2 regions of the Bacillus sp. SRL543 genome follow, and region 2 is predicted to be linked to the other one. Evidence: riboswitches for the same ligand, from Rfam matches in the RefSeq annotation. Region 2 holds a riboswitch; the other holds the start of a gene.
What was found. A riboswitch is a leader RNA that binds a small molecule or an ion and turns the genes downstream of it on or off. The one in region 2 is predicted to bind cyclic di-AMP.

Region 1 (14,705 bases), 2.4 Mb from region 2:
CTGTATACGATTTCACATAAGCCAGGCTGAATGCATGAACCGCCTTATCAAGAAGTGGATCAATTGTTTCTAATATTTCAAAAACAGTGCCTGCTGACATTTCCTCTTTAAGAACTTCATTTTTGATTACTTCCCATATGTATTTCCGATAAAGTGACGTATCCATTAACGCCTCATCAAGGGACACTCCTTGAACGCACAGATTTTTTCCTGTTTCGGCCCCCCAGTTTTCAAAAACTCCTGATACTTCTTCTCCTTTGGAAGACTTGATGAGACTGTCTCCAAACATGCTGATAAAAGCAGCTCTTAAATCCAGAATCTCTTTTTCATATTTGCTGACTTCTTCTCTTTCTATATCTGTCAGATCAGCAAATCGCTCTGTCTGGACCTGGTTGGCAATCTGCATTTTTTCCTGATTAATTCTTTCCCCTATATGCGCAAGTTCTCTTGTCATAAGCTCCCCCAACATAAATATACAAAGAATCTTTTATTTATTTTAGTTTATTATACCGGCAGCATTTCAAATTTCCTAGCTTTTCAGCGATAAATTATGCTTTTTACCAATATATATATTTAACCGTTTTTTTTGATGGTTAAACGTACTTTGAAAAATTAATATCCTGCCGGGCTGCTGACATTATACAGAAAAGGAAGCTGCAGGTTTACAGCTTCCAAAATAATGAATTTATTTAAGAGAATTAATGGCCCTCTCCAGGGTGGAGGTAACACGGATCTTATCAAATGAGATTCCCAGCTGCACTGCTGTCTGGGCAATTTCGGGCCGGATTCCTGATAGCGTACTCTTCACGCCAATCAGTGTAAGAGTCTCTATGAGCTGAAAAATCTGGTGGGCAACCATCGTATCAATCATGACCACTCCCGACAGGTCGATGAAAAGATGGTTAACCTTCTTCTCGTTGCATTCGAGCAGTGTATGCTCAAGAATGAACTTGGCTCTTGCCGTATCAATATCGCCAACTAGCGGCAGCAATGCTGCATTATTATTAAGTGAAATGACCGGAGAGCTGAGTTCGTTGATCATTTCCTGGCTGGCCTTCAGCCTGGCTTCAGAAAATTTGTGGTTTTCCTGGGTAAACCAGGTCATCACCTTGCTGAAAGCCTTGATGATCAGCCTGTTCCAGGTGTTGATCTGCTCCTGAGAGTACTTTCCTTCATGTTCCTTGACGAAATCTTCCATCAGATCAAGATACTGTTCCTCTGTGTTAAAGAACTCTCTTAAAATATAATGGATTGGAGTACTCAAATGCTCTTCATCTGATGCAATGGCAAGAACCCATTGCTCGAATTCGCGGAAAAACTCATCCTCTTCCATGACAAAAACTTTACAGAAGTGTTCATGGAACTCATGATTCTGCTGTTTGATCGTCCGGACAACATCAGGATTATTCGAGCTGTATACCCCTTTTGGATCACTTTTGTCCAAAGAAGCATACCAGTCTTCTGTTAGCTGCCATGTTTTATCTACTAAAAATTCATGTAAAACTTCATTTCTATGCATAGCTTCCCCTGAGACCTCTCTATTTTAAGATATTTTCTTTTTACTATTGTAGCATTTCTGCTTACATGGGTCATCTTTTAAACTGCATGGAAAATCTATTTCCTCTTAGACTTTCCTGCTCTCATCCAGCAGCGCTTTAAATACCCAAATACTGTTAAGAAAGGAAGGCTCACAGCTGCTGTTTTCTTCCCAGCTCCATGACGCCGATAGGATCGAATGGGCATATCCCCAGCTGATCAGCTTTTCCCTTTGCAGGCCGGCTATCTCCGCGAACAGTTCAATTCTTCTAGAGATGACAGGTTCGGCCCCTGTTTCAGGCAGCCGATTGAGCAGGTACTGAATAGCATCATATTCCCTTTCCCCGATCATCCCTTTTGGATCGATGATGACCCAGCCTTTTTTCCCGCCATCCAGGATATTATAGTGATGCAAATCTCCGTGAAGAAGGAATTGGGCTTTTGTATTTTTTATGTTTTCAGCAAAAACGGCGGCAGCTTCATTCAGCATTGAAGCTGTTATAGGTCCCAGCCCTTCCGGATTTTCACGGAAAATCCGCTGAAGACTTCTATGCCGCTCCTCCATCCCAGGCAAATCAGATGATTCCTGCGCAGGGACCCAAAGGTTCTTCATCAGATTTGCCGCAATCCCTGCGGCTTTTTCATCATCTTCTATTTGAGCAAGTGTTGAACCGGGGGACACCTTTTCAAGGAGGAGAATTCCTTTTTCTACGTCAGCATCAAATACTTTTACGACGCCCGGACCTTTAAGCCGTTCCAATGCATATGCCTCACCTTTTGATTCACCGCTTGGTACGGACAGTTTTAGAACTGCCTCTGTTCCATTTGCCATGATAACAGGCGCGGCAAAATTATAGGAAAGCTTATAATGCTCCCCGATTTTGAGCTTCCATCGCTGCTCGCATTCTTCGATTAAATAATCAAAGTCCGAAAGCCATTTCATGCCTCTCTCTTTATGTACATTTATGATGGTTCTTTTAAACGCTTCAGGCAAGTCCATTAAACGGATAGCCTTCCAGATTTTATGCTTTTATAAAAAGATTTGACGGCGTCTGCAGCCTGTAAGGGAAACTGCAGCCAAACATACGCATGCAGTGAGTTCGGGATGTAGGTAATGCGATGTTCCCGGATAAAGGAAGAAAAATGCCTGATGCTTTTTTCCGCCATTCTGTTCTCAGACTCCTCCTGGCTTGGCAGAAAAAGAACAGGACAGCTGATTTTACCGTAATAGTCTTCCAGCCTGATATCCCAGCATGTTGAAATAAAGCCGGCAAGGACGTTCTTTGTAAAGCGATTTGCAAAGTGTCCGTTTACTCTTTGTTCCATCGTGCTTCTTATGAAAACTTCTGCATGTCTGTTCCAGATTCCCGCTTCCTTGAATTCTTTTTCCATTGACGTAAGATACTCTTCAGCTGAGGAGAAAAAAAGTTCTTCTTCATTATTAATGCTTGCCAGGAGCTCTGTTCTTTCCATCTCTGCCTCTTCTTTTGTTCCTTCCAGCAAGCTGTATTCACCCCAGCGATCATATAATCCGCCTTCACAAACAAGCGATTTGACCATTTCAGGGTGGGAGGCTGCGATGCTGAGCCCAACTTCTGCCCCCATGGAGCTGCCAATGATATGGCAGCATTCAGTGCCCCACTCATTTAATAGGAAAATTATATCTTCAGCCATTTCGTCAATATGGTAGCCGCTTTCAGGTTTTTCTGATTTACCATGTCCCCTGAAATCCGGTGCAATTACACTATAGTCTGCAGCGAAATGCGGTAAGATGCCATGCCAGGCCTGCAATGTCCCTCCGCTGAAATGCAGAAACAGTATGACTGGTTTTTCAGATAGATTTTGGGCGACGTTCAATGTAAATCCATTAGGCAATTGAATTTTTTCTTCCTTCATGACAGACCCCTTTCCCGTTCTATTTCCCTGATCGTATTAAACTCCAATTCAAACCCGGATGGCTCTTGTCCGAATGCATCCTCAAATTCTTTAAATACGAAAGAAATTTCTTCCAGGTTCTCCGGCAGAGGCGGCACAACTGTAAAGGTGAACGACATGCTGCCGTTTCCTCCTTTCGCACCGCGCGTTCTGCAATCATAGCCTCCTTCAATATATAACATGAAATGTCCCAATAGATGATATCTGGCGGGTACGTGCTCTTCAGCTGTTTCATCCCATTCAACTGCCATGGTAATGACACTCGCATTGCTGTATTGTTTGACCGCGGTCATGCTATAAAGCTTCCCATCTCTTTCTACACTTCTCAATACAGGAACATATTTTATAAAACCTTCTGGCTCTGCCCGGAGCCTCAATTCTTCTTCCATGCGCATTGTTTCGAAAATGGCTTTAACAAAGTCTGGATAAAGACCAAGCTTTTCAGCCCAATGTTCAAGCTGGTCTTCTGGCGGGATGCCCGGATTATTGTCTGCTGCCGCTTTCCTTTCAATCAACAATGAAAGAATCTTTTCATCATATGGTGCAGCCCTTTGGTCATAATGCTCTGGATAACGGAATTTCTTTTGTCTTATCATATAGCTTCCTCCTTCAATGAGACTGCACTTCCGGACAGTGACAGATACCAAAATCATTCTTATGATTATTTTAAACTTTCTGTCATCATTTTAAAATCATATCCTCCGCTGAATATGTCGATTGTTTAATCTGTTCCTACTCTTGCCTTCCCCATTAGATTCCGGTAATATATGTATATTAATTTACCGGAAGGGTGACAAAAGGGCGATGAACAACTAATTCTTTTTGGGAAATGTTCGTAATTCATTTATACGATTCTTTTCTGGATAGGATTAGTGCACCCTTTCGTGACAGCAGGCAGAATACCTCTGCACTGCTGTACACCCAAGGAGCCTCCTGCCCAGAAAAATCCAGGAGGTTTTTCTATGTCAGAAAATATGCTTGCAGAAAAAGCAGGCTTTGGGGCGCTGTTTCAAAATCGCGTCATCAGAACCATCCTGCTTTCCGTCTTTTTCCTGCAAATCGGAATCTGGGTCCGTAATTACTCGATCCTTCTTTATGTGATCGAAAAAACAAATGAAAACCCGGTAGCCGTGTCTCTTATATCAGTCGCCGAATTTGCGCCGATTTTCCTGTTTTCTTTTATCGGCGGGACGTTTGCAGACAGGTGGAGGCCGAAAAAAACCATGGTTTGGTGCGATTTATTAAGTGCCTTGTCCATTTTTGCAGTGCTGCTGACCCTTCTGTTCGGAAGCTGGAAAGTGATATTCTTTGCGACGCTGGTCTCTTCGATTCTGTCTCAATTTTCCCAGCCTGCCGGAATGAAGCTTTTCAAGCTGCATGTGCCTGCAGAGTTGGTTCAGATGGGAATGTCTATTTACCAGACTGTATTTGCGCTTTTCATGATTCTTGGGCCGATTATCGGAACCTTTGTCTATCAGCGCTTCGGGATCATGGCAGCCATTGCTGTCATGGGTATTGCTTTTATCCTCTCTGCCCTCATCCTGCTTTTGCTGCCGGCTGACAGAGAATTGGATGAAGCATCTGAAAGAAAATCACTGTTCCAGGAAATGAAGGATGGTTTCCGCTATGTCTGGAGCAGCAGGCCGCTTACACTGCTCGGAGGCTGCTTTGCGGCTGCCGGCCTTGCTATCGGCCTTACCCAGCCGCTCGGCGTCTTTCTCATAACTGACAGGCTTGGCCTGCCAAAAGAGGAGCTGCAATGGCTGATGACTGCTTTTGGAGCCGGTATGATACTTGGAGGCGGCGTAACAGTAGCTTTTTCCAAGAAGGCACAGCCCCAGCTGCTTCTTGCGCTTGGAATGGCGGCCAGTGCAATCGGCTTCATAGGAATGGGCCTTTCCACCGCTTTCTGGCTCACGCTTGCTGCACAATTTTTCTCCGGCCTGTTTATGCCGTGCATCCATATCGGCATTAATACGATGATTCTGCAAAACACAGAAGAACACTTTATTGGCAGGGTCAATGGCATTCTGAATCCCCTTTTTATGGGAGCGACTGTTATTACCATGTCAATGTCCGGCTGGCTGCTCAGCAAGCTTTCCATCGTCCTGATTTATGAAGCTTCAGCTGTACTCCTGGCGGTCGGAATTCTTATCCTCCTGCCCATCATGGGAAGGAGCTCCGTTAAATCTGGAGTGAGCGAAGAAATATAACTTAAAGCTTGAGGCGAGTCAGCCTCAAGTTTTTTTGTGCTTTATAAAAAGATGAAATGAATTCCAGGCAGATTGGCAATACTACCCTTGTGCTTAACAGAAAGGCGGCACTTTGATGAGAGATAACTTAAGGAGGTTTATGATGGGAATTTTAAGCGGCAACCCGAAGGAAGAACCGCTGCATTATGGCGAAGTATTTAGTATCTGGTCCTCCCAGCTTGCAGGAAATGCGATGATTGCAGGCTATCAGACCATGATGAACCATGCAGGTGACGATGATCTTAAGAAGCTATTGACTGAAGCAATTGAACTCGGCAAAGAAAACCGCAGGCAGGTAGAGGAACTGCTGAAAGAGAATGGAGTAGGCCTGCCGCCGGCACTGCCTGAACGGCCGGATGCGTGCCTGGATGACATCCCGGTTGGCGCAAGGGTTTCCGACATGGAGATAGCGGGAACACTTTCTGCGGATATTGCAGCAGGGCTTGTTGCCTGCAGCCAGGTTATGGGTATGTCAATCCGTGAAGACGTAGCCATGATGTATGGACAGTTCCACACTCAAAAAGCCCAGCTTGGCGCCAAGGTCTTGCGCCTGAATAAAGAAAAAGGCTGGCTGATCCCTCCTCCCCTGCATCTGTCTAAAGGGAAGGACTGCTAGCAGCCCAAGAATGGGAGCTAACTATCTCCCAAATTAAATCTTAATTACTTAAAAAATCAGCCTTGAGCTCTAGGAGGAAATACAGCCGGGGCTGATTCTTTATGCCGGAAAATTTTTACACTTAATAACAGAAAATAATCATGTTTTGGGCAGCCCGCATCGGCGGTATGAAACTGATTGCAAGAATAGTCAAGGATAAGCATATGCAAAAATACCAGGCTTTTGTCCAAAAAAATGAAACGCTCATCGTCGCCCTTCTTTTCATCATCCCCATTTTGCCGGATGAAATTATTTGCGCGGGTTCAGGAATCAGCGGTATATCTTTCCGGCGTTTCTTCCTCATAGCCGGCATTACAAAAGTGATTACTTCCTGTACGCTTGCCTGCTCAGTCAAGCTGGCAAATCTGCTGAATCTTACAGCACCCCAGCTGGTCTTTAGCTGCACATCGGCGGGGGTTGCGGCTCTTGCTGTGTCTGCTATCCTTCAAAAGTTTTTTTAAAGCAAAAAATATAGACAAGAATCCCGTTTTTAGGCCTCTGAAAGTCAGAGGCCTTTTTTATTTTTTTCGCACATTTATTGACAATATGAAAATATATTCATATTATAAAATCAAAAGTTGGCATAGGGCAAAAAATAAGCAGGAGGGAAATAATGATGATTGAACCTAAAAAAATATCGCTGTATGAGGGAAAAAAAGGAGAGCTTATAAGAATCTCCTCCTTGAAGGTTGAAGGCATCATGAGGAGAAGGCTTCTTGACCTGGGTTTTGTCCCAGGCGCCATTGTTGAGGTAATCAGAAAGAGCCCGCTTGGGGATCCCATCGCTTTTCGAGTCAGCCATACATCCATCGCTTTAAGAAAAGAGGAAAGCACAAAAATTGAAGGTGAGCTGATGGAAGGATGAACCACTATCAAATTGCTCTTGCCGGAAACCCGAATACAGGAAAAAGTACACTTTTCAATGCCCTTACAGGTTTAAAGCAGCATACCGGAAATTGGGCAGGAAAAACAGTGGATATGAAAAAAGGAGGATTTCAGCACAAAACCAAACATTATGAGATGGTCGACCTTCCCGGCACCTATTCTCTTTATTCAAATTCACTGGACGAGGAGATTGCCAGAAATTATATCGTCTTCGAAAAGCCTGACCTGACCATTGTTATTCTTGATGCAACGGCTCTGGAAAGGAATCTGAATTTAGCTTTGCAGGTATTGGAGATGACTGACCGTGTCATTATCTGCATCAATCTGATTGATGAAGCGGAAAAACTCGGTATCAGTATCAGGGAAAAAATTCTTATGAAGCGGCTGGGCGTTCCGGTGATCAAAATCTCCGCCCGGAATAAAACAGGCATTCCCTTGCTCTTGGATACAATAGACAGGGTCATTACAGGAACAATCGAGATGGAACCTTATAAGATGTCCTATGATGATGAAACAGAACAAAAAATCAGAACGCTTGAGCCATTGGTCAAAAAGGCATTCGGAAATGCGGTATCGGCCAGATGGCTTACATTAAGGCTTCTTGACGGGGACACAGAGCTTCTAAAGCAATTAGAAATCAGGATTCAGGCAGAAAAGGAGGCAAAAGTAAATGGAATTTCATCCGGAGAGCATACAACCATCGGCAGCTGATCTCATAAAGAATGCAGAACAGCTTTCCTCACCGGGCGTACGCGACCGGATAGTGGAGCAGCTCTATAATAAAAGCAATCAGCTCATGAAGGAAGGAGTATCTTTCACAAAAAACAAATATGATCAGCGCACCGAAAAGCTGGATAGCATCTTTACCTCTCCCCTTCTTGGATTCCCTATCATGCTGGTCCTCCTTGGAACTGTGTTTTATTTAACCATTGCAGGAGCTAACATCCCATCTTCCATGCTGGCAAATTTCTTCACATGGGTTGAAGGATATTTATCTTCGGCTTTTGTTTGGATGAATGCTCCTGAATGGCTGCATGGAATGCTTGTTCTCGGATTATACCGCGGCACATGCTGGGTAATCAGTGTCATGCTTCCGCCCATGGCTATTTTCTTCCCGACATTTGCACTTTTGGAAAACTACGGATATCTACCCAGGGTCGCTTTTAATATGGATCGTATTTTTAAGACGGTCGGTGCCCATGGCAAGCAGTCACTGACCATGGCGATGGGGTTCGGCTGCAATGCTGCAGCCGTCATGTCCTCCAGGATCATCGAGTCGCCCCGCGAGCGTATGCTGGCAATTCTGACAAACAACTTCGTTCCCTGCAATGGGCGCTGGGGTACTTTGATCGTCCTGGCATCTCTATTCATGGCAGCAGGATTTACGGGCGGCATGAAAACGCTTGTCTCTACTTCGGTTATAGTCGGAATTGTCCTGTTTGGAATAGTGGTGACTTTTGCGGTTTCCTGGATCCTTTCGAAGACAGCCTTAAAAGGAGTACCGACTCACTATACACTTGAACTTCCGCCATACAGAAGGCCGAAATTCTTCGATACAGTCATCCGGGCATCTCTGACGAAGTCATGGTCTGTCCTTGTCAGGGCAGTCAAAGTAGCAGCGCCGGCAGGCATATTAACATGGGTTCTGGCAAATGTACAGGCTGGAGATGCAAGCATTCTCATGCATATCGTCCAATTCCTTGATCCAGTTGGCCAGGCGATTGGTCTGGACGGCTTTATTTTAATGGCTTTTCTGATCGGTCTTCCTGCCAATGAAATTGTCCTCCCTATCCTGCTGATGGGCTATTTATCCCAAGGTGCGCTGATGGACGTGGAGGGAATAGAAGATTTGAAAGGCATACTCCTCGACCATGGCTGGACTTGGCTTACTGCATTGAATATGATGCTGTTTTCCCTTCTGCATTACCCTTGCGGCACAACCCTGGTTAATATCTATAAAGAGACCAAGAGCGTGAAATGGACGGTCTGGTCATTCCTCATTCCAACGGGCATAGCGTTCCTGGTCACCTTTCTGATAGCCAGGCTGGCTGAGATCTTGAATTGGGTCTGATGATACAGCTATGCAAACAAAAAGCTGCCGGGAAGGAGTGAAAGCATGTTTGCAGGAGCATCCATCATTTTAATTTCACTGGCAATTGTATGTGTTCCAGCCGCTTATTTTATATTAAAAACAAACAGCAGGCTTTGGTTTATCATCGGAATCATCTGCCTGCTGCTGATAATGGCTGAAATAGCAGTGTTATTAATTATATAACAATAGAAAGAACAGCCGCTAAAGCTGTTCTTTCTTTTTGTACAACTTCCATGTTATTTGAGCGGGCAATGTTCACTCTCATAATCCAATTGGATTGCATAGTGGGCAACCTGTTTATCTTTGGCCAAACCCCGGATGGTTTTCTTAATCTCCGAAGCCGTTACACGATCTGTCTGATCAGCCACCTCTATATGTACTGAGAAGGCGGAATGATTTTCATCCACTGACCAGAAATGAAGATGATGCAGTCCTTCCACAGAAGGAATATCCAATAATTCCTTCCTGAGATTTTCGACATTTACTTCCTTTGGAACGGTATCAAGCATAATAAACAATGTTTTTTTAAGATTTTTAATCACGTGGACTAAAACAAAAATGGTGATTCCGATTGATAAAAGCGGGTCAAGAATTGGAATATCTTTAAACAGCATGATCACACTGACAATAAGAACAGCAACCCACCCAAGGACATCTTCCAGCAGATGCCAGGAAAGTACTCTCTGATTAAGCCCTCCTCCGCCTTTTTTCAACCGGAAAGCAGCATAGCCATTTACAGCTACTCCAAGCACCGCAAACCAGATCATTCCTTCCGGGTTAGGAGAAACAGGGTTTAACAACCGCTTGCCCGCTTCTATGAAGATATACACGGATCCTGCCAGAAGCACCATCCCATTCAAAAGTGCTCCCAGCAGTGAAAGGCGTTTATGGCCAAAAGTAAACCGGGCATCTGCGCCTTTTTCCGACTTTTTTTGCAGGAACCAGGATAATCCGATGGATAGGGAGTCTCCCAGATCATGGACAGCATCAGATAGAATGGCAATACTGCCTGTCAGGATACCCCCGATAATTTCAATAATGGTAAATGCTAAATTAAGAAAAAATGCCAGGCCCATGTTTTTCCTGGTATCCTCACTATGTGCTTTCATATATAATTCCCCTTTTATAATAATGTTTACCCTGCTGTTCACTTCCTTTAAACGGCAGGATTCAGGTTATTTAAAAGCAGGCTCCATTACTTACAAAGATATATTGAAGGAGCAGGAGCTTTAACTGGAGAATATACTACAAAGCTCACAACATAAAGGAGCCTATCTTCTTGATCCTAAATGAAAGAGGTTGAATTGATTGAAAACAGAGATATTAGAGAAAAACAAAGAAAGCTGGAATCTTTCCGCCGAGCGTTTTTTTGGCAGGAACCCGCTTCCGGAATATGGTCCCCTCGCCCCTGTGGAAGATGAACTGAACCTGCTTGGCGATCCTGCCGGGAAAAAGGTGCTGGATATCGGCTGCGGCAGCGGCCATTCCCTCCTCTATATGGACGGGCGGGGTGCGGCCGAGCTTTGGGGCATCGATTTGTCGCCAAAGCAGATACATACGGCACAGCACGTGCTCGGAGGAGCTGCAGCGCCAGTAAGGCTGTTTGAATCCCCAATGGAGAATGATCCCGGGCTCCCTAATAGTTACTTTGATATTGTCTATTCCATCTATGCTCTCGGCTGGACCACGAGCCTCAAGGAAACGCTGGCTAATATCCATAGGTATTTAAAGCCTGGCGGCACTTTCATTTTCAGCTGGGAACATCCACTTTTCAGCAGAATCCGGAGCAAAGATTGCTCCATTATCTTCGATAAGCCTTATCACGAAGAAGGCGTATATAATCATGAGGGATGGGATACACCTGCTTTCATGCAGCAATACAAGGTAAGCACCTATATCAATGCGCTGGTCAGCCAAGGTTTTAAAATCGAGAGAGTCATAGAAGAAGCACGTCTTTCAGAGGAGGACAGGAAAAGGCACAGCAACCGCTGGTATTCTTATGAAAAAGCCCAATACCTTCCGACAACAATCATTATCAAGAGTACTAAAGCTATTTAGAGAATAAGAGCCGGGACGCCATGAACCCTGCCGCTTGACATGCAGCATCTGCATCGCACTTTGTATGGATTTTTGTAAACATATGGGATTAGGAATGATTAATGCGAAAACCGGCATGATTAATTGCCGGTATGGAATGATTATTGCCTAAACAGGCACGATTATTGGAGAATCAGGCATGATTATGAATGATTCCGGAATGATCATCCTCAATTTTGGAATGCTCTCTTTAAAAGGCGGGCGAACCGCCTTTAAGAGGCCCTTCATTTTAGGGCATCTCCTAAAAAAATGCTTGAACTTATGCCATTTTCTAACAAACAAAGCAATCCAGAGTCAAAACATCCCCAAACCCCTGCGGCGCCAAAAAGTCCATACAAAATCGTATGGACTTATTCTTTCTGTATAAAAGTGGCTGCTCAGCCTTCCTTATGATGTTGTCTTGCTCTGCTCCCCAGGAACAGACAAGTCCCTTTCTTTATAGCTGCCTGCCAGATAATCGATAATTTCCCTTCTGCGGATCAATCCTATGAAAACGCCGCTGTCATCAGTAACAGGGACAAAATTCTGATTTAGTGATGAATTAATGATTTCTTCCATCTCGCTGCTAACGAGCACCGGCTCATACGATCTATGAAGCGGCACATCCTTCAGCATCACTTCCTGGATCTCATTAAAGTCGACCCTGCCCATGCTTTTGAGCTTCCATAACAAATCTCCTTCTGATAAGGAACCTACATATTTGCCTTCTTTATTCAATATCGGGAAGGTTGTATAACGGTGATACTCCATTTTTTCCATGGCTTGCCTCATTGTCCAATGGTCATAGACAAAAACCAGTTCATTCTTAGGCAATAAAAAAAACGCGATATTCATTACAGCTGATTCTCCTTCTTATTATCAGTGAACACCTGCAGCATTCATTCCGGCTAAATAGTTCCCTCGGGTTAATGGGCACAAACTCTCCCGTTGGCAACGGAAATGCAAAAACAGTCACATTCCCTTTCTTCCCTGCAAACAGCCGCTCTAAAACGTACGCAGATTATATACAGCACAAAAAGACCCATCCTGGCTCCAGGCAGCTCCTGCAAATTTGGATGCAGGGGTGCTGCTCATTAGGCGGTCTTATATGACCTCACTCGCTTTAGCCGACGAAGTTAGCTGACGGGCAGGATGGCGAAAGATCATTCTCATCCCTCCTGCTTCCTGCAGGATGAGCCCCAAAAATTGGTTCCTCCGCTCTCAATATGAGATTAAGCCGAATCATTTTTCAGGTGTTGAAATAATTTTACTTCCAACTTTCCGCATAAGCAAATTTCTGCATATCCCTTTTTTTACATCTGACCTTCAGCAATCTGCAAAAAAATGAGTGAATCCTCTATTCTACAAAGACCTCACCATGTTTTCAACCTGTTTTTTTCTTTTTTTATTTCTTTTATGTTTTCCGTTGACAGCCATTAAGTTCGTGAGTAAGATAAGGCAGAACAGGATTTATTAATGGAAATCATGACTTGAAAATCCGGTTTCTTCTCCTCTGTTTTTGTAAAAAACAAGAGTATCATAGAATAGAAGAAACCATGTTGGAATGCTTGCATAATACCTTTTAAACACCACAGCAACGGGAGGATTTATGGGAAACACTTGCCGATATGTCATTAATGCAGTTGGAAAAGGCGGAGAAACCTACTACACACAATGCAAAGATAAAAAAGAAATGGAAGAATGGATTTCTGAGCATCAAGATCGGATAGTGATGGAGGAAATCAAGGTGAAAGACAAAAATAAGCATCCGCTGCTGAAGCTATTTTCAAAATAAAATGGACTACCATATAACTTGTTATGATAGAGAGCAAAGCAACGCTCTCTATTTTCTTTGTTAGCATCCTTTCTTCTCTTCAGGCAAAGGCTTTGCCTCAAAGTCCTGAAAATAAAATGGCAAGGGAGGGGGTAAAATATCCCCTTCCCTTGCCATTTGCACTATTTCGCTTCCACGCTTGCCAAAATAGAAATCATTGTCTCATAAACCTCTTCTGATTTCTCCTGGTTCACATAATGGATAGTAAATCTCAGCAGCTTCCCGTCTACTTTTTTGACAATGATGTTTGCTTGATCAGTTTTGTTGTGTGCGTGCAGCACCATTATGCTGTCTCTATAAAATGGAAGCTGGACAGGTTTCATTTCTTCAGGCTTGCCAATCGTCCTAAGATAATCCAGAGAATTTTTCTTTACCTCATCTATTACTGATTTGCCGTCAAGAACTTCCACCCTGGCAAAATACCGGGCATTTCTCCCATATTCCAAAAGGAAGCGGCGCGGCTCTTCTATATGAAATGTATAACCTTTCTTGGCGGAAACGGACAATTTTACCTTATCAGCATCATATGAAGCAATACCGCTTTTATGGACCGACAGCTTCTGCCCTATCAGGATCAGGTCGCTCCTCAGTCCGTTTATTTTCTTGAGTTCAGCGACGCTAAGACCGTATTTTTGGCCGATCCCCCAGAGTGTGTCTCCTTTTTTCACTGTAATCTTCCCTGGAACCTCCAATCTGCTGCCTGCATAGATCAGATCGCTCTTTAATTTATTGAGATGCTTCAGCTGTCCGACTGTACTGCCATATTGCCTGGCAATGCTATAGAGAGTGTCCCCTTTTTTGATTGTATAAAATTCTTCAGCAGATGCAAACCCCTGGCTGAATGTAAGAATCCCCATGGCGACAAGCGCTGAAGCAGCCAGTTTTTTCGCTGTTTTCATTTACAAATCCCCCTTCTGTCAATCTTGTTGTATTTTAATCTTTACACCATATTAGACGGGGGGAGCAAATAACCGTTTCAGGGGGACAAGCCTATTTTCTTAAAGAAATAATTTGTCTTTACTGAGTTTCCTTTGCGGTTTCTTTTCCTGAATATACAAGTGCTGAATGTGCCGTTTTCTAAAAAGAAGGCAAATGTCTCTAAGGAGACCTATTTATCTATTATTCCAATATCCTTGGTTTTTTTTCAGAACGATGGCAAATATTTCATTTGGGGATAGATTTCTTTTCAATGAGAAGTTTTTTTGCCGAAGAAAGATTAGAGAGTAATTGCCGGGGTAAAAGTATTTTAGCTACTCAATTATTAAGTGCTTTTCGCCAGATTTCCTTTCTATAAAGGAGGATTGGCGGGAGGTGATTAATTTTTGAGGAAGGCTTACAGCATTAAAGAACTGGCAGAATATCTGGATGCAGTTAAGTATCCGCTGTCTGAGGACGCCATTCTGGATCTCATTCAAAAGCGGAAGCTCCCACATCAAAGAC
Region 2 (14,705 bases):
CAGTCCTTTTTCACGACTTGAAAAATGACCGCCTCAACCATATTGAATTTTCTCTGGAAGAAATGCTTACATTTGAAGGTGAAACCGGCCCTTATGTCCAGTACACAAATGCGAGGGCACATTCCATCCTCCAAAAGGCCGGGACAGCAGGCAAGGTGGAGCAGGGACTCAGCGACCCATACAGTTGGGATCTCCTCAAGCAGCTCAGCCTCTTTCCCCGGAAGATTGAAGAAGCCCATAAACACTATTCACCTTCCGTCATTGCTAAATATATCATCAATGTAGCGCAGAGCTTCAATAGATATTATGGACAGATCAGGATACTGGACGATACCCCTGGGCTCGAAACCAGGCTCAGCCTTATCCGGGCTGCTTCCCTTGTCCTTGAAGAAGGGCTGCGGCTGCTTGGGATAACAGCGCCAAAGAAAATGTAGGATTAACAAAAAGAGGAGGGCAAAGCGCCCTCCCCTCCTGCCTCTATGCCTCCGCTTCCTTCTTCCTGATGATCTTCGACAGGGACAGAAAAAAGAAATAAGCAATAAATAAGCTCAGCAGGACAATTCCGATCAGATTGTGATGGACCAGCTTGAAAACAACGCTTAACAGGGTCGCAATATACAATCCTGAAAGCAGCAGGCTGATGTCTTTATTTTTATAAAAATTGGTCAGCCATGCTCCTGCCTGTGATCCGACAAGGCCGCCGGCAACAAGCAGGATGGCTGTCAGATAACTGATCTCCACAGCAGATGCATACGACAGGAATCCTGTGCTTACAATCAGCAGGACAGCAAACAGGCTTGTCCCCACTGCCTTTCTCGGCTGGAGGCCAAGAAAGGCAATTGCCAGGGGAACCATGATGAAGCCTCCCCCCACTCCTAAAGCGGCAGAGACAAAACCGCCTGAAAATCCGATCAGCAGCATTCCAGCCAGGGATGGCCTGCCCTCATGGGACTGTTCATTGGTCTTTTTCCCTTGCCGGAACATGGTGAACGCGAAATAGGAGAGCAATACAATATAGCTTGCCGGTATGACGGTTGCATCCAGGCCTTTATCGCTCAGGAACAGCACCAGCGGCTTGGCTGCCTGGGTGGCAAGCATGCCGCTCACCCCAAGTATTGCCCCTTCCTTCCATAGGATATTTTTCAGCCGGAAATGGGCGCCGATCCCCGACAGTGAAGTGCCGATTGAGAAAAAAAGGCTGGTCGCGATTGCCTCCAGGGGGGCAAACCCGATCAATAACAGTACAGGCGTCAGGATGAATCCTCCTCCTACTCCAAAGAAGCCGGACAATACACTGATCACTCCGCCAAGCAATAAAAAAAGTAAAATTTCCATCTAAAAACTCCTTTGTTATCTCTATACCCATTGTAACTGATTTCATTACCCTTCGCCTTTTACCTTGTATAACAATGTACATTGAAGTACAATGTATACAAATGAACCTGGAGGTACCCTTCGTGGATAAAGAACTTTTAAAAGGAAGCATCGATATCCTTCTATTATCCCTTCTTTCCGAAAAAGACAGCTATGGATATGAAATGACAAAGGAAATCCGCAAGAAGAGCGATGAAGCATACAGCATGAATGAGGGAACTCTGTATCCCGCTCTCAAGCGGCTGGAGGCAAAAGGATTTGTCACTTCCTACTGGCACCAGGAGCTTGAGGGCAGCAGGCGGAAATATTACAGCATCACCGAAGACGGCCGCAAAGAATTGCGCAAAAAGCTTAAAAACTGGAACAAGATCAGCGACTTAATCCACAAATTTTCGGAGGGCTACTCATGAGAAAAATCGATCAGTACATCGAAAATATCGTTGATGGTCTGCCAATGGACAATGCTGAGCGGGAAGAGCTGCGGCTTGAAATGACCTCCCATCTTGAAGAGCATGCAAAAGAGCTGATGGCCTTCGGCTGGTCCGAGGAAGAAGCTGCCGGGGAAGCAATCAGAAGCTTTGGGAATGAAAAGCAAATCAGCTCGGAGCTGAAGAAAGCTGTTTTTCCTTTTTATAAAATTTTCAGGTTCCTCTTCAGCACGATTTTTCTGACAGCTGCCCTGCACCTCATATCATATAAAACAATGGTGTATTATAACCCGCAATATGAGTTCGGGCTTGAACCAGGATACCTTTTCTCCACCTATATGCTTGTGTTCTTCCTTGCAGGGATTGCAGAGATATTGTATGAAGCTGTGTCACAGGCTTATAAAGTGAAATGGCTGCAAAGCCCATGGATGGTCATTCTTGTCCCGGCTGCTTTTATCTCGGGTTTGACATCGCTTGACTGGTTCAAACAGCCTGAAAGATACCAGAATGGGCTTTGGCTCGACCTGTTCGCCATCCTGATCGGGGCATTCATCTATCTTCTTGCAAGACAGATGTATACCCTTTTATTCTTATCGGGTAAAGGAAACGCCGGATCAGCCGGCCAGCGGTAAGGCCCCCTTGGTCTTTATGAAAATTCTTGTAATTACCGGACTCCTGCATGACTTGGCAGACAGTAAATGATATACTTCTCGTGTGCTGTCCTTCAGCTCTGTACAAGAGGGCTTGAGGATATTTAACGAAGCTGCTAAAGGAGATCCGTTATGTCAGAACTGATTCACACGATTGAAGAATGGCTTATGGAGTATGGTATTTTTGGATTGTTTTTTGTGTCCTTTGCCGACTCATCCTTCTTCCCCATCCCTCCGGATGTACTATTAATCCCAATGGGCATTTCCAATCCGGACCGCGTCATCTGGTATGCATTCATCACAACCGTGGCATCCGTCCTGGGCGCCATTCTCGGATGGTTCATTGGAAAAAAACTGGGCCGCCCTGTTTTGCGGTATATCATCTCTGAAGAAAGAATCCAGAAAGTAGAAAATTATTTCAATAAATACGGGCCAGTAGCCATCCTGATTGCAGGCTTTACCCCAATTCCTTATAAAGTGTTCACTATTTTTGCCGGCATCACAAAAGTCCAGCTCCGGACCCTCATCATCTGGTCCATCATAGGCAGAGGCGCCCGTTTCTTCCTTGAAGCCGCCCTTATTATGGTGCTTGGCGCACAAGCACGGCCATTTATCGAAGAGAATTTCGGTATGGTCACCCTCATAGGCGGAGCCTTGATTGTCATCGTATATATCATTTATCTGGTTATGCGCAAAAAAAAGAAAACAGTCTGATTCAAAACGGCCATCCCGGCCGTTTTTTTATATTAATTTTTTATTTATAATAATTATAAATAAATATTGATTTTAAATTAATATTTGATATAATGTAGATACAGACAATATGAGGAGGAATTATCTATGACTTTAATAAACAGCCTGAATAAACAGATCGCTAACTGGAGCGTCCTATATACTAAACTTCACCGTTTTCACTGGTTTGTGAAAGGACCTGCATTTTTCACCCTGCACGAGAAATTTGAAGAGCTTTATAATGAAGCGGCAGCCAATGTCGATACAATTGCGGAACGGGCATTAGCTGCTGGCGGCAGGCCGATTGCCACAATGAGTGAGTTCCTTGAGCATGCGTCCATCGAGGATAATGGCAGCGAAGAAACAGCAGAAGAAATGGCCGCTTCCCTTATTTCAGACTACGGCATTATCAGCTCTGAGCTAAAGCAGCTGGCAGGACTAGCGGATGAAGAAGCAGATCCGGTCACAGAAGACCTTGCTATCGGACTGATTGAAGATCTGGAGAAGAAAATCTGGATGCTGAAAGCCTTTCTAGCATAAAAAGAGCCGGACGGCTCTTTTTTTTTGTATGCTCCTTTAAGAAAATAAAGGAGTTCCTCCTTCTATGGGGAATATTTAAGTACTGAAATCTTTTTGAAAAGGCAGGCAAGAGTTCTATGCAGAAAAATTCAATGGTGCCGGACATCCTCTTTTATGTTGTGCTCCCTCTTGTGGTTTGGAATTATGGCCGGGACATGCTCGGTGATTATCTGGCGATGATCCTGTCTTCCGTACCTGGCATCATCTATACACTGTACCGCTTCTTCCAGCTGAAGAAAATCAATCTATTCGGCCTGTTCCTTCTTTCGAACCTGGTGATCGGGACCATGATAGATGTACTTGCCGGTTCTGCCCTTCAGCTGCTTTGGAATAATGTCATTTATTCTTATGTACTGGGCTGTCTGTTTTTGTTGACGATCGTGCTGAGAAAGCCCGTCTTCCTCTATTTCACTCTGGATTTTATGGAGCTGCAGGGAAAAAACAGGGGCAGCATGAAGGAAGTTTTCTTTAAAAGCAAAAGCTTGATGATTTTCAGCCTGATCACAGCGGGCTTTGCCCTGAAGTTCATTCTTCTCGCTTCCATAAAGGTGTGGCTCATTGGAAAATATGGCGTCGATGCCTTTGACCAGGGAATCGTGCTGAGGCAGATTTTGAATTGGGGCTTTACCATTGTATCGGCTGGCGGATTCTATTTTATCCTGAAAGAAATCGGAGCGCTGAACGAGCCTTCTGAAACAACCATAAGCCAGGACAGCCCTTAAAGCTGTCCTGGCTTTATCATTTGCACATGTCCTTCATGGACCCGTATCTGGCAGGGAGTCACAGAATAAACCTCTCCATCCATATCGGCTTCCATCTTCTTGTCTGTGCTTACTTGTATTTCCTTCCCTTTATAGTGGAGAATATTCTCGTTCGCTTCCATGCTTTCTTCAGTAAGGGCTTCTTTCATTAAAGCAAGATTGGCATCTTTTATAATGAATAGATCAGCCAGTCCGTCATTATAATCAAGATCCCTGAAAGGCAATGCATTGGTTCCTATATACCGGCCATTGGCGAGGAGGATCATGACGGCATCTTCCTCTATAGCCGTCCCATCTACAAAAATGGATGCATGGAAGGGCTCCATTTCCTTGATCGTCCGCAATGCGCTCAAGAAGTAGCCGATCCGGCCGAATAGGTTTTTTTCTGTTGCCTTGATATTTTCCGAAGCTTCCGTCACCAGCCCGATTCCCCAGAAATTGAGGAAATAATCCTCATTCGCCTGCATGATGTCAACCGGCTCTGCTTTCCCTGTGATCATGGCAAGCGCGGCATCACGAAGATTCCGGGGAATGTCCAGTGTCCTTGAGAAATCATTGCATGTCCCGCCAGGCAAAATGCCGATGGCCGGCCGGGTCTCAAGCGGCGCCAATCCATTGATGCATTCATGTACTGTCCCGTCTCCGCCCAGAATGAAAACCACGTCCACTTCAGGCCCATATTCTTTGCACAGCTCTCTTGCATGCCCTTCCCTTTTGGTTGGCAGCAGAATCAGGGAATCCAGCTCCGCTGACAAGATCGGGACACAGGCTGCCAGGGATTTTTCCATATTCTTTTGTCCGGCGTTTCCATTATAAATAAGTATTCCTTTTTTATAATCCATCCTGGCCAAGGCCCCCTCTTTCGAACAGTGTATCTGCTATTACATTTACCCAACTTTTGCTTTTTCAATTATCATTGATGCATAAATTGCTGAAAGTGATAAAATATCTATTTTTATCTGTCCTTCAGTGGATTATATTGTAATTAGAAAATTCCAAGGAGGAGTTCGAATGGATGCAATACGGTTTCTGCAGGGCGAACGGATTTTTTTACGGCCGATCAGTACAGAGGATACAGATACCTATATAAAGCTGCTCTACAATGAACAGTCACGAAAGCTCACCGGGCTGAAAAAAGCTTTTTCGAAAGACCAGATCTTCTCTTATATTAAAGAAAAAGCAGAGGACTCTTCTTCCATCTTCTTATTGATTGTCCTTGATGGAACACATGAAGTGATCGGTGATATCGCCCTTCAGGATATAGATGCCACCAACCGCAATGCCAATATCCGCGTGAATATCAGCGAAGAAGAGAACCAGGGGCGCGGTTATGGCAGCGAAGCCATGGAACTGATGCTTGGCTATGCGTTCGGCGTACTGAATCTGCACAGGGTCGAGCTGAATGTTTTCAACTATAACAACCGGGCGCTTCATGTCTACGAAAAGCTCGGCTTCAAACAGGAAGGCGTCCAGCGCGATGCTTTATTCTACGATCACCAATACCACGATTCGATTATGATGAGCATTCTGGAGGATGATTACCGCCAGATCCATCTGGAGGGTAAATGATCTTATTAAACCGTGCAGCCTGCACGGTTTTTTTGGTCCAGAAAAATTTACAATTTCCTGATTGACTTTGCAAGGGTGCGGGAGTATTTTATTTATTATAATCACACTTGAATTTCATAACTTTGCTGAATCTTATGTTAAGAACGGGGGAACCAATAAGGCAGGCTGCTGATGCACCTGCCCGGGGTGAATCCTGGCGCGGGCCAGGAAGGAAGCTCTCAATTCCTAATCCGGCAGCTAACTCCGTAAGCATATTGAGAGAAAGGCCAATGGGCGCATTGACCATTCTTTTCCGTGGATAAGAATGGTCTTTTTTGTGTCCAAAAACCCTGGCCTGTTTGTTTTCATCATTTTGAGGAAGAAGGAGTACCATCCATTATGAAACGAAAATATCTAAATATAACGCCTCCCCAGCTTCTGACCCTTATATTCTTGTTTTTCATCCTGTTAGGTGCCTCCTTGCTGAAGCTTCCCTTTTCAACTGTTAAAGGCGTTTCGTGGATCAATGCCCTGTTCACAGCCACCTCGGCGATGACTGTGACCGGGCTGACAGTAGCTGACACTGCCTCCACCTATACACTGTTCGGGGAAGTTGTCATCATGTGCCTCATCCAGCTTGGCGGGCTCGGGATCATGTCATTTGCTGTTCTGATTTATCTGATGCTCGGAAGGAAAATCGGGTTTAAGGAGCGCCTGGTCCTCCAGCAGGCATTGAATCAAACGTCAATCGGAGGGGTCATCCGCCTCGTCCGCTACCTTTTTATCTTTTCCTTTACAATCGAGGCCATCGCCGTTTTCTTTCTCTGCCTGAGATGGGTTCCGAAGTACGGATGGTCGGATGGCTTTTATTATAGCCTCTTCCACTCTGTTTCTGCTTTCAATAATGCAGGCTTCCAGCTCTGGCCGGATGGCCTGAGCCAATTTGTCGGCGACCCTGTCATCAATATTGTCATTTCCATGCTCTTCATCATCGGCGGCCTAGGCTTTACCGTACTGGCCGATTTGTGGAAATCAAAGCAATTCAGAAGGCTTTCGCTCCACTCCAAGATGATGATTGCGGGCACCTTTGTGGTCAATATTGTATCAATGGCCGTCATCTTTTATCTTGAATACAATAATCCGCAGACCCTCGCCCAGCTGACCGGCTGGGAAAAGCTTTGGGCATCCTACTTTCAGGCTGTATCGCCCAGAACGGCCGGTTTCAACAGCATTGACATCGGCGGGCTTGAGGATGCAACCGTCTTGTACATGCTGCTTCTGATGTTTATCGGCGCCGGCAGCGCCTCAACCGGGGGCGGGATCAAACTGACAACCTTCATCATCATCATCCTGGCCGTCATTACATTCATACGCGGCAAAAGAGATATCGTCATCTTCCGCCGCTCTATCAGCGGAAACTATCTGACAAAAGCATTGGCCATCTCAACGATCTCCATTCTGTTCGTATTTAGTGCCATCTTTATCCTGAGCATCACAGAAGATCTGCCTTTTATTAAAATCATCTTTGAAGTCGTCTCCGCTTTCGGCACCGTCGGCCTGTCCATGGGCATCACTGCCGACCTGTCCGGAATCGGAAAAGAAATCATCATCTTCATCATGTTCCTTGGCAAACTCGGCCCGCTCACACTCGCCTTCTCCTTCGCCAAACAAAGACCGGAAAAGATCCGGTACCCTAGTGAGGATGTTTTGCTGGGGTAAAGAAAAGCGGAAAAGCCTTGCTCAGCCCCGATAAGCATAAGACGCCCAAGAATAAAAGGCGTTCTTTGCCTTTAATTCTTGGGTGGCTTATGACTCGAGGGGCTAGGCTTTGGAGCTGGACAGAGAGAAAAGCGGAGGCGGCTTGTCCAGGTGAATCAATCGGGCGGCACCTCCTTATCAATGGCAGAATGCACATAAAAAGACCAGGCCGGAACCCATTGTTCCAGCCTGGTCTTTCTTATAACGGAAGAGTGCTTCTCCTTATAAAGTTCCGGACATGGAGGTTTTCACCCTCTGCAAACCTATCAGTCTCTAATACAGCCGAAGCTTCACTTCTCCCTCAATCCAGGATGGAAATGCTGCTAGTTCAAGTCTAATGGGATTTTTATACTTGGCAGGATCTGCTTCAGATAAGGCCACGCCAAACTCCTTCTCAAGACCATAGCCGCCGGATCGATAGAAGGAGCTTCCGCCATCAAGCTCCCTGCCTTCTGCATCTTTTGCAGCTGTAAAGAGCTGATGGTTGTATTCCTTATCTGCTTGAACCTGAAATGAGAGGCTTCCTCCTTCCAAGACTAAACCTGACAATTTATCACCCTTGGGCTGCTTCAGAATCTCTAATGTCTCGGTGTTTATGACCACTTCCGCATCCTCTTTATCAACGGCCATCACTTTATTCAGGGCAAGATACAGCTCCTCCGGCTTTTTAAAATAATTGCTCTGCAGATAAATGATTTTCTCGTTTTCCTTAATATCTTGTGCTGTCACACCATTGGCAATGCCAGACCAGGCTTCTCCATTCTCATCAACAAGCCTTAAATCATCAAGAGCAAAGATTTTCTTGCTGTTGTCCGGGTCAAATGCCACATGGATGGCCACGCGCAGTGGATAGATGGTGATATCCTTGAATGTAATTTTCTGCCCTTCAATTGATACAGTTTCATTTAACGAATATACCTTCTTCTTCACTTTTGGGCTTTCAACCGGGAAATCAATTTTGAAAGTTTCTGTCCCATTCTCCGTTTTGACCTCCAACTCTGCCTTAAACTCGTTTCCTTCCAAGTCTTCGCTGAATAGATAGTCAGCTGTCCCATTTACAGACTTGACTGGCTCATCCGTGTAGGCGCTGTCACCGGAACCGGAAAAACTGACAGGAAGCTCTTCTCCCTCACCGCCAGTTATACTGATCTTATTTGTATGAAGCACCTGCTTCTCTTTTGATTCAACTGTGTAAAATACCACCAGTCCCCGCTCATCCCTTATGGCGGCATCAAGCGTGACCCGTACCCCATTTTTTTCCTGGGACAAGCCGAGAGGCTGCATATAGTCATTCTCCACAGCGGATATCCATCCCTTATCAAACCGGATGAGGTCAACCAGCTTTTCCATACCAGGCATTTCTGCGACATAGTGGGCAAAAGCCGGGGAAACTCTGATACTGGTCAAAAAGCCGAGCAATAACACGGCGGCCGTAATACCGGGCAGCCACCTTTTTCTGATCAATCGTTTTTTCGGAGAAGCTGCTTTAGCCTGCTGGAATCCTTTCATGATTGCTTCCTCCAGCCGTTCATCTGGCACGGGAAGCTCTCCATACCGTTCCCCCATGGCTTCAAGCTGTTTTTCTTCCTTCTCAAACATCCATCTTCCCCCCGCTTTCCTCAAGCTTTTCCCTTAATGATTTTAACGCTTTATTGAGCCATGTTTTCACGGTTCCCTCCGGGCGGTTGTAAAGGGCAGCCACTTCCCTGATTTTCAGATCGTGGAAGTATTTCAGCGTCAGCAGTTCACGGGAGCGGTCATCGAGCGCCTCCATCGCATCCTGGATTTCAAATAGAAGATTATCCTCTTTCCCGCCCGCAGCGGGGAGCAGCTGTTCGTTATATACTAGCCTGTTTTGCTTCTTAAGCCTGTCGCAGCAATAATGGATCATGATACGGATGATCCATGTCTTGAAATAGGCAGGCTGCTTCAGATCTTTTATGCTCCTGTAAGCCCGGAAGGTGACTTCCTGGACGGCTTCAAGAGCTTCTTCCTCATTTCGCATATAGGCGAGTGCGGTTTTGTACAAATCCGCCTTACAGGAACGGATGATATCAAGAAAAGCTTCATCATTCCCTTTCATGGCTTTGCGGACAATATGCTCCAAAGCTGATCGATCCCCCTCTTGTTTTCCTGAATATTAGACTGCTTCATAGGAAAAAGGTTTTGCTTTTCCAAACTTTATTTTCCAATTCAGCTGCCTGTGGCCTGTTTAGCAGCTAACTCTCTGGGTAAATGTAAATATCTATGTAAAGGAGTGGATCTAGTTGGATAATAATTATGCGTTTTGGAATGGCTGGAACGGCTACCTGAACCAGCTTCCCGACCTTTTGCTGGCATTGGTCGTCCTCTTGCTGGGATGGATCATTGCAAAGGCGGTTGAGAAGGCGGTACTAAAGGGGCTCCGCAAAACAAATCTTGATAATAAACTGTTTGCTGAAGCAGGAAACAGGAAATACTCCCCTGAAAAAATAATAAGCAAAATCGTTTATATCCTTATACTGATTTTTGTCTTTATATGGTTCTTCAATATCCTTAACTTAAGCTTCCTTGCCACTCCGCTTGTCGGCATGTTCTCGACGATCACGGGGGCCATCCCGAACATCCTGAAGGCAGCCTTGATCCTTCTGTTTGCCTGGCTGGCAGCATCCGCTCTCAAGTTCCTCATCAAGCGGGCAGGCAGAACGCTGCGTGTCCATGAAACACTGAACAAATATAAATTCATCAAAGGCGATCATGATTCCTCTGATATTGTCGATAAAGCTGCCAATATCGTATTCTATCTGGTTCTGCTGATTTTCATTCCAGCCGTGCTGTCGGCATTGAATCTCGAAGGGGTTTCCGGGCCGTTTGCCAGCATGCTCAATGATATCCTGGCTTTCATTCCCAAGCTCTTTGCCGCTGCCCTTATTCTGTTTATCGGCTGGTTCATCGCCAAGCTGGTCCGTGATATTGTCACGAGCTTCCTGCAGAGCATCGGCACGGAAAAGCTTGTCGGGCGCTTCGGCCTTTCCAAGCTGTTTGAAGGGACTACCCTTTCATCTGTCGCCGGCTATATCGTATTTGTCTTCATTATGATTCCGGTCGTAATCGCGGCTCTCGAAGAATTGGATCTGGAAGGAATATCACAGCCTGCGATTGCCATGCTGAACGATGTCCTCACCATGATTCCGAATATCATTGTCGCCATTGCCTTTATCCTTGCGGGCATCTGGCTCGGAAAATGGGTCAGGCAGCTGGTTGCCGGCCTTCTTGAACGAATCGGCGCAGATTCTTATTTTAATAGCATCGGATTCAAAAAAAATAAAACTGGAGCTGCAAAGAGCGGGATCTCCCAGCTGATCGGCTATCTGGCGCAGATCATTGTTGTCCTCTTATTTGCTGTACAGGCTCTGAACCTGTTGAAGCTCGACTTCCTTGTCACCCTGGCAACCGGTGTCATAGCCTACCTGCCGCATGTTCTAGCAGCCCTTGTCATTCTTGGGGCTGGACTATGGCTCGGAACCCTTGTAAACAAGCTGCTTTCCAGCCTGCTGGAAGGCCCTCATTTCCGCCTGCTTTCTTCAGTGGCCCAATATGCAATCGTGGCTGTTTCCATCTTTATGGCCCTGGACCAGCTTGGCGTCGCACATTCCATCGTCAACTCTGCCTTTATCCTTATCCTGGGCGGACTGGCTCTTGCCTTTGGCCTTGCCTTCGGATTGGGCGGAAGGGATTTTGCAGCCAAGTACCTGCAAAAGCTTGACCGGAAAATCGAGCAGACCAGCATCAATAAAGATGCCCGCACCAGCCAAATCAAAGAATCCATGACTCCTGATGCCTCAATGGGCAATCAGGCTGGTGGATCTGATCCGGCGCGGCCGATGACGCCTGGTAACGCTGATCCGATAAACCCGGAGAACAATCGCATGAATGAAAACAGAGATGAATAGCCACCAGAAAAGAGGCATTTTTTAAAGCATGAGATGAAGCCGGCCTCCTGCGGGAAGCCGGCTTTCATGCACCATGGAAAAAACCACTTTAGGAGAGATGATGATGAAAACAATCCAAAAAGCATTGCTGAAAAAAGAAGATATGACGAACCCTGATATTGTACCCGCGTGGGTCATTGAAGAATATAAAACCTTCCATCAAACCGTCACAGATAAGACATTCCCCTGCTATTTCGGCATGACTGCAGAAAACCGCGGGGAGCTGCGCTATGCGTATATTTCACGGGACGACTGGTCACAGCTTCCGAAGGCGCTGGAACAGTTCATTGACCTTTTTGACGCCCCGAAGCTTATCCGCCATGGGTTGTTTGTGTTTGTGGAGCCTGAAGAAGAAGAGAAGGATATCCCCTATTACCGCGAGTATTTCTGGAACATCCTGCAGCATCTTCATGATCAGGATGAAAAGCCGTGGCCAAAGGATTATCCCGAGGATCCTGACCATCATCTATGGGCGTTCTCTTTTGCAGAAGAGCCATTCTTTGTATTTGGAAACGCTCCTGCCTATAAGCAGCGGAAAACAAGGGATCTCGGAAACAGCCTGGTGCTGGGCTTCCAGCCGAGGAGGATTTTCGAGGGGCTTGAAGGCACTTCTAAGGGAGGCATCATGTCCCGGGAAAAAGTCAGGGAACGCGTGGAAAAGTGGGATGGACTGCCAAAGCATCCGAATATCAGCCATTACGGTGACCCTGAGCATCGGGAATGGAAACAATATTTCATCGGCGATGACATCAAGCCGATTGAAGGAAAATGCCCCTTCCATTCCAGCTGATAGAATGGGGTGAAAATTTCAGCAAACAGGTTTTACTTTCCTTTTATGATGGTATCACTATACTAACATACCATTAAGAAAGGAATTAAAAAGCATGTTACAAGTAACCGTAACCGTTAACCACGATGGAAAAAATTATATGACAAACGTAATTGCACATAGAGGGACTCAAGAAGAGGAAATTGCCCGCCTTGCACAGGAGCAGGTTCAAAGACAGTGGCAGGCTGCAAATTAAAAAGTGAAGCGTATACGCTTCACTTTTTAGATTCCCCATTTAATATAAACACCCAGTGCGACAATAGACAGCAGAATGACTGCCGCATAAATCACAGTCAGGTTGACAGTATTTCTCTTGGCTGACTGAGAGTAGTCAGCATCACTTTTGCCTGCCAGCATAAGGGTGAAAATTAAAGAAAGAATGATAATGGCGATAACTATGATTAATCCCAGCTTCATGTTTGATTCCCCGCTTTTGCAGAAGGCTGCTTAATAGATATTCCCAGTGTATCACTTTATATTTAATTAGTTCTTCTTTTATATAAAAGTTTCACACAAATATCACCTTTTGGTTTGTTCGAATCCCGCTGCCATCAGCGCCTGCTTAAGATTTGCCCTTGTCGGGATTTCCCGGAACTCTATTCCGAGGGCCACGATCGTCTGGGCAATTTCAGGCCGTATTCCTGTCATAGTTGCCTTCACGCCGATTAAGTTTAATGCCTTCACAATCCGGAACAGATTATGGGCAACCATCGTATCTATCATGGGCACGCCTGAAACATCAATGAACAGCTGCTTTAATTGAAGCTCAGAGCTGTTTTTCAGGCATTTCTCCATAATGAATTTTGCGCGCTCTTCATCTACTACTCCAACAAGCGGAAGAACGGCAATATCCGCTGAAATCGGCACAACCGGAACGGACAGCTCCTGAAGGGCAGTCTGGGCGACTTCAATTCTCCTCGTGCTGTAGTTCATATAAATATTGCTGAATATATACGCAACTTCATCGAGGAGCGGGTTGATGATTTTGCTGACATCAAGCATCGTTACTGCAGCAAATTGATTTTTCTCCAGCTCTTCTGTGAAGACGTCCCAAATAACGGAACGGAAAAGGGACAGCACACGCAGGGATTCGTCCAGGGGGACACCGTTTTCCATCGCAGTTTCTCCCGTATTCCTGGCCCATTTTTCAATTCTGCGGCCGCTTTCCTTCTGTTCCATATATAATGATTCACCCAGGATCTGAATCAGCTCTGTACGCCATACAGCTATTTGCTCTTTGGCAACAGTCGACCTCTTAAGTTTTTCCTTATAAAAAGGGCATTCTCTTTCAAATATATGTTTGACGAGCTGCTCTTTGCTTTCAACTATTCTTGTGCCAATCTTAAGCAATTCGTTCTTCAAAGCAATCCCTTCTCCCATGAAAAAGTCTGACAATTATATCATAAGCATTTCCCCCGGGTATTGCAATGTTCAACCCCCATTTGAGTCCCGGCACGCAGCGTATTCTGCCATATTTTTCAGGCGCGGCAAGGTTTAAGCGTTTTCCACAAGAGGGTATGTACCCTAGTAGATTAGCTTTTATACGAATAAGGAGGAATGAAAATGGCAGAAGATAATAAGCGTGTAGTAGGCTCATATGCAACAGAGGATGAAGCAGTTGAAACAATTGAACGGCTGAAAGCGGAAGGCTACCGGGCTGAAGACATTTCGGTCATCAGCAAAAACCGCGATGATCTTGACGCCGTTAGTGAAGAAACCGGAACGAAGACAGAAGAAGGCCTGGCAGCTGGCGCTGCTGCCGGCGGAGCATTAGGCGGGCTTACAGGGCTGCTGGTCGGCATCGGCGCCCTCGCGATTCCTGGAATTGGCCCGATTGTTGCGGCAGGCCCGATTGCGGCAACACTGACCGGTGCAGCTGTAGGAGCGGGCGCAGGAGGCCTGGCAGGGGCATTGATCGGCATGGGCATTCCGGAGGAAGAAGCCAACCGCTATGAAGCAGAGGTAAAAGAAGGCAGAATCCTGATCCTTGTCGATCCGGATAAGCAGAACCGTGACCGCCTGACGGATGATGAAACAATCTTCACCGGAGGAGCTGTCAATGCCGCCCGCCGAAC

Region 1: linked by a shared signal. The riboswitch ahead of AC4E8B_RS14065 (CBS domain-containing protein) and the one ahead of AC4E8B_RS01340 (TrkH family potassium uptake protein) in region 2 are both predicted to bind cyclic di-AMP.

The regions. Positions count from the first base shown of each region.
Region 1 covers NZ_OZ481794.1:2,744,314-2,759,018, forward strand. Annotated here, with positions in the region: gene AC4E8B_RS13995 (STAS domain-containing protein) at 1-454, opposite strand, end outside; gene AC4E8B_RS14000 (STAS domain-containing protein) at 686-1,519, opposite strand; gene AC4E8B_RS14005 (aminoglycoside phosphotransferase family protein) at 1,625-2,479, opposite strand; gene AC4E8B_RS14010 (alpha/beta fold hydrolase) at 2,536-3,432, opposite strand; gene AC4E8B_RS14015 (hypothetical protein) at 3,429-4,067, opposite strand; gene AC4E8B_RS14020 (MFS transporter) at 4,434-5,684, shown strand; gene AC4E8B_RS14025 (DUF3231 family protein) at 5,827-6,339, shown strand; gene AC4E8B_RS14030 (VTT domain-containing protein) at 6,480-6,839, shown strand; gene AC4E8B_RS14035 (FeoA family protein) at 6,992-7,243, shown strand; gene AC4E8B_RS14040 (FeoB small GTPase domain-containing protein) at 7,240-7,974, shown strand; gene AC4E8B_RS14045 (nucleoside recognition domain-containing protein) at 7,934-9,334, shown strand; gene AC4E8B_RS14050 (hypothetical protein) at 9,380-9,538, shown strand; gene AC4E8B_RS14055 (cation diffusion facilitator family transporter) at 9,592-10,464, opposite strand; gene AC4E8B_RS14060 (class I SAM-dependent methyltransferase) at 10,664-11,413, shown strand; gene AC4E8B_RS14065 (CBS domain-containing protein) at 11,840-12,286, opposite strand; cyclic di-AMP (ydaO/yuaA leader) riboswitch at 12,542-12,680, opposite strand; gene AC4E8B_RS14070 (hypothetical protein) at 13,041-13,226, shown strand; gene AC4E8B_RS14075 (LysM peptidoglycan-binding domain-containing protein) at 13,388-14,164, opposite strand; gene AC4E8B_RS14080 (hypothetical protein) at 14,588-14,705, shown strand, end outside.
Region 2 covers NZ_OZ481794.1:230,413-245,117, reverse strand. Annotated here, with positions in the region: gene argS (arginine--tRNA ligase) at 1-434, shown strand, start outside; gene AC4E8B_RS01380 (sulfite exporter TauE/SafE family protein) at 478-1,335, opposite strand; gene AC4E8B_RS01375 (PadR family transcriptional regulator) at 1,458-1,784, shown strand; gene AC4E8B_RS01370 (permease prefix domain 1-containing protein) at 1,781-2,434, shown strand; gene AC4E8B_RS01365 (YqaA family protein) at 2,585-3,166, shown strand; gene AC4E8B_RS01360 (Dps family protein) at 3,293-3,724, shown strand; gene AC4E8B_RS01355 (VC0807 family protein) at 3,841-4,485, shown strand; gene AC4E8B_RS01350 (diacylglycerol/lipid kinase family protein) at 4,482-5,366, opposite strand; gene AC4E8B_RS01345 (GNAT family N-acetyltransferase) at 5,536-6,093, shown strand; cyclic di-AMP (ydaO/yuaA leader) riboswitch at 6,207-6,359, shown strand; gene AC4E8B_RS01340 (TrkH family potassium uptake protein) at 6,472-7,791, shown strand; gene AC4E8B_RS01335 (DUF4179 domain-containing protein) at 8,104-9,429, opposite strand; gene AC4E8B_RS01330 (sigma-70 family RNA polymerase sigma factor) at 9,422-9,937, opposite strand; gene AC4E8B_RS01325 (mechanosensitive ion channel) at 10,098-11,762, shown strand; gene AC4E8B_RS01320 (YqcI/YcgG family protein) at 11,866-12,591, shown strand; gene AC4E8B_RS01315 (BA3454 family stress response protein) at 12,686-12,826, shown strand; gene AC4E8B_RS01310 (hypothetical protein) at 12,853-13,047, opposite strand; gene AC4E8B_RS01305 (STAS domain-containing protein) at 13,150-13,992, opposite strand; gene AC4E8B_RS01300 (general stress protein) at 14,194-14,705, shown strand, end outside.